2 linked regions of the Gimesia benthica genome follow. The protein of the gene in region 2 interacts with the protein of the main gene of each other region in a pairwise test. Links are inferred from orthologs where the notes say so. Each region holds a gene or a part of one and is shown on either strand. Other genes may lie near its edges.

The links.
Region 1: the proteins of gyrA (region 2) and F1728_RS13990 interact in binary tests that used the Escherichia coli proteins (3 or more experiments, as listed by UniProt). The link is inferred for Gimesia benthica from one-to-one orthologs.

Annotation. Positions count from the first base shown.
Region 1 is NZ_CP043930.1:3,683,885-3,691,437, forward strand. What follows is about bases 1,717-4,825. They hold F1728_RS13990 (DNA gyrase subunit B), read right to left. Parts: upstream 4,462-4,825; coding sequence 1,972-4,461; downstream 1,717-1,971. Other genes in these bases: hpt (hypoxanthine phosphoribosyltransferase), read left to right, coding at 1,717-1,947; F1728_RS13995 (DUF721 domain-containing protein), read right to left, coding at 4,557-4,825. In the rest of the region: F1728_RS13975 (hypothetical protein), read left to right, coding at 1-326; tRNA pseudouridine(13) synthase TruD, read left to right, coding at 340-1,410; more of hpt, read left to right, coding at 1,426-1,716; more of F1728_RS13995, read right to left, coding at 4,826-4,916; dnaN (DNA polymerase III subunit beta), read right to left, coding at 4,920-6,050; F1728_RS32585 (helix-turn-helix domain-containing protein), read right to left, coding at 6,590-7,201; F1728_RS14010 (DnaA ATPase domain-containing protein), read right to left, coding at 7,159-7,553. UniProt on the Escherichia coli protein: DNA gyrase negatively supercoils closed circular double-stranded DNA in an ATP-dependent manner to maintain chromosomes in an underwound state.
Region 2 is NZ_CP043930.1:486,444-494,241, reverse strand. What follows is about bases 2,386-5,739. They hold gyrA (DNA gyrase subunit A), read right to left. Parts: upstream 5,373-5,739; coding sequence 2,586-5,372; downstream 2,386-2,585. Other genes in these bases: rfbB (dTDP-glucose 4,6-dehydratase), read right to left, coding at 2,386-2,530. Also shown: F1728_RS02095 (UDP-glucose dehydrogenase family protein), read right to left, coding at 50-1,372; more of rfbB, read right to left, coding at 1,508-2,385; F1728_RS02080 (serine/threonine protein kinase), read left to right, coding at 5,882-7,798. UniProt on the Escherichia coli protein: A type II topoisomerase that negatively supercoils closed circular double-stranded (ds) DNA in an ATP-dependent manner to maintain chromosomes in an underwound state.

The sequences.
Region 1 (7,553 bases), 3.2 Mb from region 2 along the record:
GCAGTGATACAGAGTGCTGGGTCGCGATGGGCGAACCATCGAGCCTGGAACTGCTCTCCGCCTCGATCTCCGCAGCAGCCAAACAGGGTAAACAGACAAAACCCGGCTCCCCCTTCCTGTTCTCTTTGAAGTTCGCCTCGATTCTCCCCCTGGCCAGTCAGAAGAATAAGGATCCGGAATTTGTGGAATCCGCGAAAGTCGCCTTCGCTACCGGTGGCGATCTGGTAACCTTTTCTCCTAAAATCACCGCCAGTCAGTTCAGCCTGAACCTCGAACTGGGTGAAGGGTTCATTCGGCTGTTTTCCCTCGCGATAGCCAATAGATAGTAGAATTCCCCGTATGTCTGAGTCCGAAATCGAAACACTCCCTTTTCTGACACCAGACTTACCGGGGATCGGCGGCCAGCTGAAACAGACCCCCGAGGACTTCGTCGTCGACGAAATTCCCGTCTACGAACCCACGGGAGCCGGCGAACACCTGTTCCTCTGGATTGAGAAACGGGACGTCTCCGCCCCCTACCTGGTGAAGAACCTGGCCCGCATACTGCAGATCAATCCACGCGATATCGGCGTCGCCGGACTCAAAGACCGCTTTGCAGTCACACGTCAATATGTGTCTGTCCCCGCCGAGTGTGAACCGCTGGTTGAAACCTTCGAATTCACCGGTATCCAGATTCTCAAAGCAACCCGACACGAGAACAAACTCAAAACCGGGCACCTCAAAGGGAATCGCTTCTCGATTATCGTCCGCGATACGGAAGACGACGCCTTCGACAAAGCGCAAGCGATTCAGGAACAGATCGCCCAGACCGGTTTTCCGAATTACTACGGTGCCCAGCGGATGGGTCACGACAACGAGACCTTCGACATGGGGCTCAAACTGCTCCAGGGAAAGCGGGTCCCGGGAAAATACATGCGAAATAAAGCCCTCAAGCGGCTGGCTCTCTCGGCTGTGCAATCGGCGCTGTTCAATCGCGCGCTCGCCAACCGGATTCTCGCCGGTCAGCAGCAGAGCGTTCAAATGGGAGATGTCATGCAGGTCTGTGCGTCGGGGGGACTGTTCGTCGTTGAAGATGTCACCGCCGAACAGCAACGATTCGATCAGGGAGAAACCATGATTACCGGCCCCCTGTTCGGTCCAAAAATGAAACAGCCGACTCAGGAAACATCCGCACAGGAACAGCAGGTCCTAAACGACTTTGGACTGGAGCCCGATCTGTTTAACCGCTATAAAAAACTGACCGCGGGAACCAGGCGCCCCTACCTGATCCGGCCGGAAGCACTCCAGCTGGAACCAACTGAGAATGGGGTACGCTTCGAGTTCACGCTCCCCTCCGGCGTGTATGCGACCATGCTGCTCAGGGAGTTCATGAAAACGGAACTCGCCGGGGATACGACCGAGACAAGTTAACGAAAGGATGTCGCTGTGAAAGTTCTTATCGACCAGAACGAAATCAACTCACGGGTAATCGCGCTCGGACGCGAACTGGCCCAGGAATACCAGGGCCGCCCCTTAACGATTATCGGCATCCTCGCCGGCAGCCTGGTTCTGCTGGCAGACCTGATTCGTGCCATCGATGTACCGCATCAGGTCGGACTGCTCCAGGCATCCAGCTATCGCGGCAAATCAACCAAACCTGGTGAGCTATTCGTCAATCTGGATTATCTGCCCGACCTCAGCGAACGTGATGTCCTGCTGGTCGACGATATTTTCGATACCGGGAAAACCATGCAGAAGGTCATGGCACAGATCAGCGAACAGGAACCACGCTCACTGAAAACCGCAGTCCTGCTCTGGAAAGAGGAAGCCACTGAAGTCGATTTCGGACCGGACTATCACTGCTTCAAAATTCCCGATCACTTCGTCGTCGGCTATGGTCTGGACTTCAACAACGAGTATCGGCACCTTCCGTTCATTGCTTCCCTGGAAGGCTCCGATCTCGTCTGATTCGCCAGCTGAAGACCTCGATGATTAAATATCGAGGTTCTTCACATCCAAAGCATGCTTCTCGATGAACTCGCGGCGGGGTTCCACCACGTCACCCATCAGGACGCGGAAGATCTCATCGGCGGCAGCGGCATCTTCCATACCGACCTGCAACAGAACCCGGTTCTCGGGATCCATGCTGGTGTCCCACAACTCTTCTGAGTTCATTTCGCCCAGTCCTTTGAAGCGGGTCAGTTTCAGGCCTTTTTCACCCAGATCACGCAGCGAGGGAAGCAGCTGACGCAGACTGCTGAGCTTGACGTTGCTGTTGCCGCTGTGAATCGTAAACGGGAAGATCGGCTCCCCGTTCCGGTTGCCGGGCGAATAGAAATCCTTCAATGCGATACCGTAACCCTTGAGCTGTTTCAGGTACTCATTGATCGAGCGGATCTCGTGAATGTCCGTGACCTGCAACCCATCATCTTTGCCGAAGTCTTCTTCATCCTCTTCGGAATCGGATGAGGAATCACCGTTTTCATCGGCAATCCGCAGTTCTTCGCCCCGCTTCTGTTCTTCCTCTTTCAGGAATTCTTTCATATCATCCTGCGAAGTGAACCAGAACTGTTCCTTACCCAGAAAGATTCGGTATTGAGGCAGCAGTCCCTCGTCAGTGGCGTGATTCTGAGCCAGGAATTTCAGGTCAATCCCGCGGCGGTCCAGTGTTCCCAATGGCTCTTCGAGTTCGCCCACCAGCTTGACCAGCTTATCGAGCATTTCCGTTTCGAATACGGTGCCGTCTTCACAGGTCAGGTTCGCATCGCCCAGAGCCAGTTCTACCAGCTCGTTCATCATCTCTTCCTGGGTCTGTACGTAGCGCCGTTTTTTACCCTGTTCGACGCGGTACAACGGAGGCTGAGCAACATAGACACAGCCATGGTTCACCAGTTCCCGCATGTGGCGGAAGAAGAAGGTCAGCAGCAGCGTACGAATGTGGCTACCGTCGACGTCGGCGTCGGTCATCAGAATGATCTTACCGTAACGACGTTTGGTCACATCATCAAACTCAGCTCCCGGGGGAACACCCACGGCTTTGAAGATGTTGGAAATTTCCGCGTTATCCAGCACTTTGACCAGCTGGGCTTTTTCCACGTTCAGGATCTTACCACGCAGCGGGAGAATCGCCTGAATGTTCGAATCGCGACCGGTATCCGCAGAACCACCGGCCGAATCCCCTTCGACCAGGTACAGTTCGGTGATGTCCAGCTCACGACTGCGGCAGTCGCGAAGTTTTTCAGGCAGGCCGCCGGTCGTCAGCGCACCTTTACGCCGTACCATTTCGCGGGCCTTCTTGGCGGCTTCGCGGGCTTCTGCTGCCAGCAGACCTTTCTGAGCGATCTTCTTGGCAACCGAGGGGTTCTCTTCGAAGAACTTCATCAGCTTCTCGTTGACAACCGTCTGCACAATCCCTTCGACTTCGCTGTTACCCAGCTTGGTTTTGGTCTGCCCTTCGAACTGGGGATCGGGCACACGCACGGTAATCACTGCGGTCAACCCTTCGCGGAAGTCATCACCACTGGGTGTGAAGTCCTTGAACAGGTTGGCTTTCTTACCGTACGCGTTGATCGAACGGGTCAGAGCACCACGGAAACCGGAGAAGTGCGTTCCCCCTTCGATGTTGAAAATGTTGTTGGCAAAGCAGCGGACATTTTCGGTAGAGCCATCGTTGTGCTGGACAGAGATGTCGACCTGCACCCCTTCCATCTCTCCCTGGATCGAAATGATTTCCTCATAGAGCACATTCTCCGTCCGGTTCAGATAGCGGACGAATTCGACCAGCCCGTCTTCGTAGTGGAATTCATCCGTCTGTCCCGAACGTTCGTCGATGATCCGGATTTTCACACCCGCATTCAGAAACGCCAGTTCCTGGAGTCGCTTGGTCAGCGTGTCGTAGATGAACTTCGTATCGGGGAAGATCGTACCATCGGGTTTGAAGGTAATCTTCGTTCCGCTCTTTTCGGTTTTGGCCAGCTTCTGCAGCGGTGTTTTCACGAGCCCTGCAGCGAAGTCCATGGTCCAGACGTGACCTTCCCGGCGGACTTCCGCTTCGAGCCATTCACTGAGCGCATTCACCGCGGTAATCCCGACGCCGTGCAGACCACCGGTTCCGGTTTTATAACCCCCTTCGCGGTCGAACTTACCCCCGGCGTGAATTTCGGTCAGCACTACTTCCAGAGCCGGCCGGTTGTTCATATCGGGCATTGCCCCGACGGGAATTCCTCGACCATCGTCGCTGCAGCTCACGCTGCCATCCGCGTTGATTTTAACATTGATCACGGAGGCGTAACCGTTCACACATTCGTCGATGGAGTTATCCACGATTTCATAAACCAGGTGATGCAGACCCCGCAGCGTGGTATCGCCGATGTACATCGCGGGGCGGGTGCGAATCCCTTCTACACCTTCCAGGGCTCGAATATTCGATTCATCATAGCCCGCTTTTTTCAGATCTGCCTGACTCTCTTGTTGATCGCTCACTCTAATTTCACTCCCGTGAATTCCTGAATCGTTACCCGTTAGGATAACGATCGCTGATTAGTGACGGACGGCAAACAGAAATTTCCCATTCCATTTTACCCCTGCCTGCTGTCCTGATTTGTTTTCGATTTCAATCGGAACCGCATGTCGCGGACATTCTGTTTTCCATACTCTTTCTGCAGCTTCTGCAGCAGCGACATCTTGTGAAACGAATTCAACTCATTCAACAGAGCTGAATTGTCGACACCGATCTGCACGATCCGGTTCTTGATCCCCAGGATCGTGGTCTGGCTGGCAATCTTTTCGCCGGCCACCTGTTGCCAGGCCTGTTTCAGTCGCTGATCTCCCTGAACCCGAGCCAGCCCTTTCATCGCAATCAGTTCCGAGAGCACCTGGGAGACAGGTGTCGCGGCCGGAATCGCGCGGCAGGTCTTGAATTCGTATTTCTCTGACATGAATTACCGTGCCTGTGAGAGGGGCATGATCACGTAGGTGTAACCATCGTCGGTCTTGAGGACGGCAGCGCTGTCGGAATCGATCAGCTGCAGCTGGATATGAGCGGCGGAATCCAGAGCTTTGAGGAAGTCTGCCAGGTAGCGGACGTCAAAGGTGATGACGATTTCCTCGCCTTCAAAGGGAATCGGGATTTCAACCTTCGATTCCCCCACAGAGGCAGCCACACTCTTCAGCGTTAACAGGCCACTGTTGAAGATAAAATCAACGCCCCGGGTTTCCACGTCGGTCACAATCTGAGCCTGACGGACGGCACCGAAGAAGGTTCCGACTTCCAGGTCGATACTGTGAGTCGCTTCTGGTGGAATGACATCCCGATACTTGGGAAAGCGGCCTTCTACCAGGCGAGCAAAAATTGTCGAACGACCACTTTTGACGATCACGTCATTGGCCCGAATCGCAATCTGGATGTTGCCTTCATCGCCGGTCAGGCTCTTTTCGATCAGCGTCATCGCCTTGGCAGGGATCACGGGCCGATTGTTTTCATACGCCTCTGATCCCTGATAGGAACAGGCGGATTCTACCATCGCCAGACGACGTCCATCGGTCGCCGCCAGCGTCAGCTTATCCCCTTCCACGTCGAACAGTACGCCACCCAATGCATAGCGGGTGCTTTCCGGATCGGTCGCGAATACGGTCCGCCGGATCATTTCCCGGAAGGACTGCATGGGAATTTCGAAGTAATTTGATTCTTTGAATGTTTCTACTGCGGGAAATTCAGAAGGATCGTGGACTGACAGACGGAATTCGCTCTTGCCTGAGGAAATCAGAATAAAGTCCTGTTCGGTTTCCTCGTCCTTCTTCAGTTCGATCTCGACCGAATCGGTTGTGGATTCTTTCAGGATCGAGACCAGCTCGTGAACCGACAGCAGGATCTCTCCGGGAATCGTGACATCCACTTCATCGAAGTCGTAACGGATGCTGACTTCGAGATCGGTTCCACTCAAGGTTGCCTTGCCGTCTCCTGCTTCGAGTTTGGCGCACTTCAGGATCTCCTTGGGAGTGCGTGAACTGATGACGCTTCCAATGATCTGGAAACCGGACAACAGGGCCGATCGTGAACAACTGAGCTTCATGTGTGAGTCAACTTTGTATTAGATTTTTGATGGGTAAATTGTGCTGCCCCGCATGTCTTCTGGAACTCATTCTGGCAGCGATAAGATATCGATTTTCTGATGTCTGTATTTTATGTGATTCAAAGCATTTTCACAATCATCGGAGAGACGCGAATCTCGACATGCCAGGGGTTTTTCAGAACCCTTTTTCTCTAAAAATTAATTAATTTATTATTAGTATTATCTAGGCGAGGTAGATTCTGTTAAGAAGTGAGGAGATATCGATATAAGGTGTTACTATGAAACATCTTATATCGGTTGTCGACGAGGCTTTGTATGTCGATAACCTGTCAATGGAATGTGGCGCTGCAGGGGAGGCAATGATGAGAGTCAGCAGGGGGTGTGGAGGCTACTTTTCAGCGCGTTCAGAACCCGAAAATGGCTCCACATTTCTCAACCGGAAATCAACATGTTATGCACAAAATGGCCACCAGCAACCGGGAGAATTCGAGATGGAATCCTTTATCTGACCGGTCGGGTCTCTGTGATTTCACTCTCTGCTATAACAGGTATACTCCCAGTTGTTGCTTAATGCGAGAAATCTGCTGACGTAATCCAGGTGATTTTTCGAGATCGGTCTGAATTTGACGACAGGCATGAATAACCGTGCTGTGGTTCTTCCGATTGAAGTAATTTGCGATTTTGGCTAAAGATTCATCGGTCAGTTCCCGGGAGAGAAACATCGCACACTGCCGCGGCAGAACATACTGTTGTGACCGGTTGGCAGAACGGATTTCGGCCAGGGTTGTTTTAAATTCCCGGCAGACCGCGCGCGTGATTTTCGCGGTACTTGTGCGGGGAGGTTCGAGGTTGCCCTGCAGATACTGTTTCACGAAGCGACTATCCAGGGGCTGACGATTGATCCGACTGACGGTTTGCAGCTGTTTCAGCACCGCAAACAGCTCACGCGGCGAGAGGTCTTTCTTTTGTGCGATCAGCGTCAGCTCTTTTTTCGGCAGGGGAATTGCTTCCACCTCGGCCCAGAATTCCAGTAATTCCTGTCGGCTCTGAAATTCCAGAGGCGGAATCGCCGCACAGATCCCGCCATGAAAGCGATTGGTCAGCTTTTTCAGAAACAAGGCCAGTTCCCCGGGCGGCTTCGTCGCAGACACGATGATCCGCCCCCCTGGCCCAGAATGTCATCGAGAGTAGACAGCAGCTCCTGCTGCGTGTGAGAGCGGTTTTCCAGGCTATGCACGTCTTCCAGGATCAGCAGATCGAGTCCCCGCAGCCCTTTCTGAAAGTCGGTAATTTGCTGGTTTGATGACGCCAGGGCAAAGCGGGCGGCAAATTCGCTCGCGGTCAGGAGTTCCCATTCTGCCCCGGGATGCAAGGCGAGATACTCGGGCAACAGATGATGAATCAGGGCTGATTTGCCGCATCCGGAGGGGCCATACAGGTAAATCAGCTGGGGATCCGGCGTCTCAAGAGAGTGCAGTAACTCGGAGACAGCCGTGCTGGCAT
Region 2 (7,798 bases):
CTGAATGGATATCTGTGAGTCTACTGACAAAGCATTTGAGGCATGCCGGTCAATCTAAGTTTTTTTCCGAACTGAGTCCAATCCCAAAGTACTTGATTCCTTTGGCTTTCAGCTTTGAGGGCTCGTAGAGGTTGCGTCCGTCAAAGATAACTGGCTGTGTCAGTTTATGACGGATGTAATCGAAGTCAGCGTGCCGGAACTCGTTCCATTCCGTAACGATTACGAGTACATCAGCACCATCAAGCGTGTCGTAATGATGGTCAAGGTATGAGAGTTTATCACCATACTCCGCTTTAACATTTTCCATGGCGACAGGATCGTGAACCTTGATATTACTGACGCCCGCTTCCAGTAACAGATCGATCAGGACCAGGGCTGGCGCTTCGCGAATATCATCGGTTTTAGGCTTGAAAGCGAGTCCCCAGATGGCGACCGTTTTTCCGGCGAGATCCCCTTCGAAGTAGCGGTTGATCTTGTCGAACAGGACCCGTTTCTGGGCTGTGTTGACCTGATCGACGGCGTTCAGGATTGAGGGTTCCATTTCGCGATCATGGGCCACGGAGATTAGCGCCGAGACGTCTTTGGGGAAACAGGATCCACCGTAACCGACTCCCGGAAACAGAAATGAAAAGCCGATCCGCTGATCGTGTCCAATTCCGCGTCGCACCTGATTGATATCCGCTCCGACGCGTTCACAGAGATTGGCCATCTCATTAATGAAGCTGATTTTGGTTGCCAGCATGCAGTTGGCGACATATTTAGTCATTTCCGCACTCTCGAGCTCCATCGACAGGAACGGGTGTTCGGTTCGCAGAAATGGTTTGTAAAGTTCATGTAATACTTCAGAAACTTCCGGGCGAGAGACTCCGACGACCACGCGGTCAGGTTTGGAGAAGTCGTCGATTGCTGCTCCTTCTTTGAGAAATTCCGGGTTAGAGGCGACATCGACCTCCCGTCCAGTCAGGGATTTCAGCATTTCTGCCAGCTTGCGGTTTGTGCCAACCGGGACTGTACTTTTAATGATGACGACAGCGTCTTCAGCGAGCAGCGGTGCCAGTGATTCTGCTACTTTCCAGATGCTGTCCAGATTGGCAGAGCCATCTGCGGTCATCGGTGTGCCGACCGCGATGAAAATACATTTGGAATCCGGGATCACATCAGCATAGCTGGTAGTGAAGGTCAGGCGTCCGGCTTTTGTGTTCCGCTTGACCATTTCTTCCAGACCGGGTTCATAGATCGGAACTTCTCCCGCTTGAAGACGACGGACTTTGGACTCGTCGATATCAATGCAGGTGACGTAATTTCCGCTTTCGGAGAAACAGGTCCCGGTGACGAGTCCTACATATCCTGTACCTATTACTGCAATTTTCATCGTCTTTGGAATCCATTCGAATTTGGAAGCTGACGCTTGTGGTATTAAATCGAACACTGACAGAGAAGTTGAAATCCTCAAAGAAAGCGTCGCGTCAGCTCCCGTGAATGTGGAAGAATTGTAAAATCAGAATAGTTAGGATTTCAGACGGGTTCCATACTGCTGTTCATAGTATTCGCGATACTTTCCAGTGCGGATCCGGTTGACCCACTCGGGGTTGTCCAGATACCAGTCGATGGTCTCTTTGAGACCTGCCTGAAAGTCTGTTTCCACTTTCCATCCCAGTTCAGATTCCGCTTTGCTGCAGTCGATCGCATAACGTAAGTCATGTCCGGGGCGATCTGTGACGTATTCAATTAAAGATTCGGGCTTGTCCAGAAGTTTGAGAAGCAGTTTCGTAATTTCAATATTCTGCATCTCTGCGTGACCGCCGAAGTTGTAAACTTGACCGGGTTCACCTTTTCTGAGAGCAGCATCGATTCCCCGACAATGGTCCATTACGTGAATCCAGTCGCGTACGTTGGTTCCCTCACCGTAGATCGGCAGCGATTTACCTTCCTGGGCGTTAGAGATAAACAGAGGAATCAGTTTTTCAGGGAACTGATAGGGACCGTAATTATTGGAACAGCGAGTGATAATGGCAGGGAAGCCGAACGTATTTACATAACTGCGAACCAGCAGGTCAGCGGCGGCTTTGGAGGCAGAATAGGGACTGTTCGGTGCGATCGGAGTCTGTTCTGTGAACAGTCCTTCTGGACCGAGACTGCCATAGACTTCGTCAGTGGAGACCTGGACGTACCGGTTGACTTCATGTTTGCGGGCTGCATCGAGCAGAACCTGTGTTCCGACGATGTTCGTCTGGATGAATGGTCCGGAATCCAGAATGCTGCGATCAACGTGTGATTCTGCAGCAAAGTTGATGACGGCGTCGAAGTCGACGGAGTCCAGCAGGGAATTTACCACTTCCGGATCAGTAATGTCCCCTTTGACAAACTGATAGCCGGAGTGCGATTCAAAATCTTTGAGGTTTTCAAGATTGCCGGCATAGGTGAGTTTGTCGAGATTGGTGACTTCAATCTCCGGATACTCAGATAATTGTAAACGGATAAAGTTTGATCCGATAAAACCACATCCGCCTGTTACTAAAATCCGTTTCATGACTGTCTTTGTCCCTCTTTTTAAAGCAAATGAAGATCACGAATTAAGTGAGTGTTTATTCCTGGTCGCCAGGGGTGTCTTGAGCGCTGTTGCTTTCGTTTTCCGTTTCCGGAGACTCGGTATCCGCATCCACTTCTGTGTCTGCATCCGTGGGCTCGTTTTCTGAGTCGACTACGATCTCTGCCGGAATTCGGGCCAGGGAGACCAGTTTGTCGTTATCGTCCAGTGTGATCACTCGCACACCCTGAGTATTTCGACCGACCTGACTGATTTCGCAGCCTCGAATACGTTGAATTTTCCCACTGCGGGTTACCATCAGAATCTCATCGTCCTCCGCGACAGAGATGATGTCGACCGCCTGACCGTTGCGTGCCGATGTGCGGATGTCGCGAATTCCCTTACCGCCGCGTTTCTGTCGACGATATTGCATACCACTGCGGGTTTCCTGTTCGTCATCAGCATCTTCGTCGGTATCGCTTTCAGCAGTTGAGAGTTCTTCGTCTGTCTCGGTCTGCTCGTCCTGATCTTCATCCTCTTCTGAAGCTGGAATGAAGCCGAAAGGAGTGCGCTTCCCGTGTCCATTCTCACAAACTGTCAGCAGGCAATATCGAGGATCCGCGATGACCATGCCGATCACGTGACCAGATTTAGACAGCTTGATGCCCTTTACGCCGCGGGTATTTCGTCCCATGCTGCGTGCATCCGACTGGGCAAAACGGATTGCCATGCCGTCAGAGGTTGCCAGCAGGAGGTCTTCTCCCGGGGAGACGATCAGAGCTTCGACGAGTTCATCATCTTCATCGAGTTTGATCGCAATAATCCCGCCCCGTTGTACCCGGCTGTAAGCGGACAGAGGCGATTTTTTGATGATACCGTTACGGGTGGCCATGACCAGGAAGCGTTCTTCATCGAATTCCCGGACAGAGACACAGTTGGAAACGGTTTCATCTTCCTGTAGTGAAAGCAGGTTGACCAGTGCCCGGCCTTTGGCGGTGCGGCCCTGAAGCGGCAGATCGTAGACCTTGGACCAGTAAACCCGCCCGCGATTCGTGATGAACAGCAGGTAAGAGTGAGTACTGGCGACGAACAGGTGCTCGATGGGGTCTTCCTCATCGACTTTAGCGCCGCGGATTCCTTTGCCGCCTCTGTTCTGAGCCTGATAAGTATTGAGCTGAGTCCGTTTGATGTAGCCGCGTTGTGAAAGCGTGACGACCATCGGTTCCTCAGCAATCAGATCATCCCGGTTGACGTCAGTCAGTTCTTCGTCACTGATGTCGGTCCGGCGTTTATCTGCATACTTTTCCTGCAGGTGGAGCATATCGTCGCGAATCACCGCGCGAATATGGTCTTCGTCCGAGAGCAGGTACAGGTATTCGGAGATTGCTTTCAGCAGTTCGCGGTGTTCGTCGGCCAGTTTTTCCCGTTCCAGGTTGGCCAGTGAACCGAGCTGCATCGAAACAATGGCTTCGGCCTGATTTGCGGAGAGGGTGTAATATTCGTGAACCCCCTGCTCGTTCTGGTATTCTTTGAATCCCTCTTCACCCAGTGCCCGTTCAATAAGTTTTCCATCGACCTGCATGCCCTGCAGGCTGATTTTGGCTTCGGCACGGCTGGGTGAGTTACGGATGGTTTTGATGACTTCATCAATATCGATCTGAGCGATCATCAGACCTTCGACCGTGTGTTTCCGCTTGCGGGCTTCAGCCAGCAGGAATTCAGTCCGACGACGGATCACGTCGATGCGGTGCAGGATGAACTGCTGGATCAGTTCCTTGATCGAGAGGGTTTCGGGACGGTTCCCGACCAGCGCGAGCAGGATGATACTGAATGTGGTCTGCAGTGGTGAGAACTTGAAGAGCTGCGCGAGCACCACTTCCTTGTCAGCATCCCGCTTGAGAATGATCTGCAGATGGACTTTCCAGGGGGGCACATTGCGGTCGGTAAGGTCCACAATGCGGGAAATTCCTTTGACCCGGTCGTCGCGGACCAGCAGTTCCAGTTTTTCACGAATGCGGTCACGGGTTTCCATGTAAGGAATTTCCGTAATCACAATCACATCGGACTGTTTTTCAGTTTCGAAGTGAGTACGAGCCCGCAGTGTGATGGTGGAACGTCCGGTGGCGTATCCTTTGCGAATGCCGTATCGTCCGCAGATGATTCCCCCGGTCGGGAAATCGGGGCCTGGCATGACCTGCAGAATGTCGTCGATGGTCGCGTCAGGATTGTCGATCAGCAGTTTGACGGCTTCGCAGGCCTCACCCATGTTCTGGGGAGGAATACTGGTTGCCATACCGACGGCAATCCCGCTGGAACCGTTAACCAGCAGGTTCGGAAACTTCGAGGGGAGCACGACCGGCTCATCGTTCCGCTGGTCATAAGTCGGCACGAAGTCGACGGTATTGCGGTTGATGTCGTCCAGCATCTCTGCCGCGACGGGGGCCAGTCGGGCTTCGGTGTAACGCATGGCTGCGGGAGGCAGGCCGGCCAGAGAGCCGAAGTTCCCCTGCTTGTCGATGAGGACATTCCGCATGACCCATTCCTGCCCCAGACGGACCAGGGTAGGATAAATTGAACCATCCCCGTGGGGGTGATAGTTACCGCTGGTGTCACCGGAAATCTTTGCGCATTTTACCCGGGATGAACTGGCTCCCAGGTTCAGATCGTTCATGGCGACCAGAATACGACGCTGTGAGGGTTTGAGACCATCGCGAGCGTCAGGCAGGGCGCGGCTGATAATTACACTCATCGCATAGGTGAGGTAACTGTCCCGCATTTCATCCTGAATGTCCAGATGCTTGATATTCGGGTCAATGTTTGGCTCTTCGCCGTTATCGGTGGCCAATCCTTGTTCTCCTTAAGGAATTCAACTTCAGATGTTGTCTTGCTTTGTAGATAGTATCGAAACTGTTTCGCGCTGATTTCTCAGGAAACTGACAGTCCTGATTCCGGGGAAACAGGCACCGTTCATCCTGACATCAGGGTAACAATTCGGGCAAATTGAAATGAACGCGGGTATCCTTACTGTCGACTGAAAAAAACTGCCTGGCGAAAACTGTTTTTTAGATCAAAACAGAGGTTGAAAAACGAGCCTAAACTCGCAGAATTCATGCGTCTCAACCTGTTACAAATTGTAGCTGGAATCGCCTGATATCACAACTGACAATGCCCCTGAATTTTAAGGTCTGACCAGGGTGAAAAACCTTGATTTTCAATAAGTTACGTTCTCAAATTCATCATTGAGGAGAACATGGACATTGCATAGAATAGATAAACGCAGATCGGCTGTTTTTTGCCCCGTTTTCTGACTCGGATTGCTGTCCGGAAGCCCCCCATTTTTTCGAAAACTTTTGTATGAATGATCCAGAATCAAAAGATCAGGCAGACTGCCCCGGCGATTCCAGTCTGGAGAGCCAAAATGTGCAGGCACCTTCAGGGGACCTGGAAGATTCACTGGAAAAAACACTGAGGCAGAGCCCCGCTGAACGTGAGCAGGCGGCCCATCTGAGTAAGGATCGACTGTCACTGCCTGCGAAGGTCCCCGGTTATCTGATGGTTCGTTCTCTGGGGGAAGGATCCTATGGTTCGGTCTGGCTGGCTCAGGAAGAAAATACAGGGAAATATGTGGCGATCAAGTTCTATACGTATCGCCGGGGTCTGGACTGGTCGCTGCTGAACCGGGAAGTTGAAAAACTGGCAGAGCTTTATACCTCGCGGAATATTATCAGCCTGCAGGGAGTGGGTTGGAACAGTGATCCCCCCTACTACATGATGGAGTACCTGGAAAACGGATCGCTGGCATCGTTTCTGGATGCGGGACCGTTGCCGGTTCCTGAGGCCGTGCGCATCGCCAAAACAGTATTGCAGGCACTGGTGCATGCGCATGGGAGAGGGATTCTGCACTGCGATCTGAAGCCGGCGAATGTTCTGCTGGATGACAATTATGAGCCCCGAATTTGTGATTTCGGGCAGTCCCGTCTGTCTGACGAACAGAGCCCTTCCCTGGGAACGCTTTATTACATGGCTCCCGAACAGGCAGATTTGCAGGCGGTTCCCGATGCCCGCTGGGACGTCTATGCGCTGGGAGCATTGCTCTATCACATGCTGTCCGGCAAGGCGCCTTACCGGACAGCTGAGAATGAGCAGGCCATTCGCCAGCTGGAGACACTGGAGGAGAAACTCGAAGCCTACCGGGAATTAATCCGTAAAGCCCCCCGCCCTGCGGAACATCGCAAAGTCAAAGGGATCGACCGTCGTCTGGTTGATATTATCGATCGATGTCTGGAAACAGATCCCCGCAATCGATTTCCAAATGCGCAGGCCGTTTTGAGCAGTCTTGTCCAGCGTGAGCAGTATCGTGCCCGTCGTCCTTTAATTGCACTGGGAATCATCGGACCTTTATTGCTGGTGCTGGGAGTGATTCCGGTGGCGGGGGCTGCGGTGAATCAGATGGTCTCTCAGTTTCGTGAAAACCTGACAGCGCGGGCATTGAAGGGAGATCTGATCTCAGCCAACCTGCTGTCACAAAACGTGGAGCACGATCTTCAGGATCGTCAGGTACAGCTGGTAGAATTATCTGAGCGAACTCTGCTGCGTGATATGATGGAAAGAGTACAGGATCCCCAGGATGACGAATCAGAGAGCCTGGAGAGCTACGGCGAAATTGCAGAATACCTGCAACATGAAAAGGATATGGTGGATGAGAAGCGTGAATCACTGCAGCGGGAAAAAGATGCCAGCTGGTTTTTAGTGAATGCCCAGGGGATCCAGGTCTGGCGTGATCCACCCCGCCCGACTATCGGCCAGGACTTTTCTCACCGGGACTACTTTCACGGGCATGGGACCGAATATGAGAAAGGCCATGCACCTGATTCCGTGGAGCCGATTCAGCGTCCGTATATCTGCCAGGTCTTCAAAAGTGATGCCTCCAATCAATGGATGGTGGCGGTGGTAGTTCCGATCTGGGATTTGCAACATGAGAGAGTATTGGGAATTCTGGGCCGCACGACCCATCTGGATCAGTTGCTCACAGGATATGATGAGAGTATTCGCGGCGATTCTGAGAAAATCGGAGACCGGAAAATCGCACTGATTGATAACCGGGATGGAAAGGTGCTGGCTCACCCTCGAATGACTGCAGAAAACCTGCGTCCCCTGAGCCGGGATGAGGTCGACCAGCTGGTACTCAAAGGTGAGCACTTTGATCAGCTGAAATTATTTAAACTGACAGAGAAGAAGCAAAATCGTGGCCCGTTGCCAGCAGTGATCAGC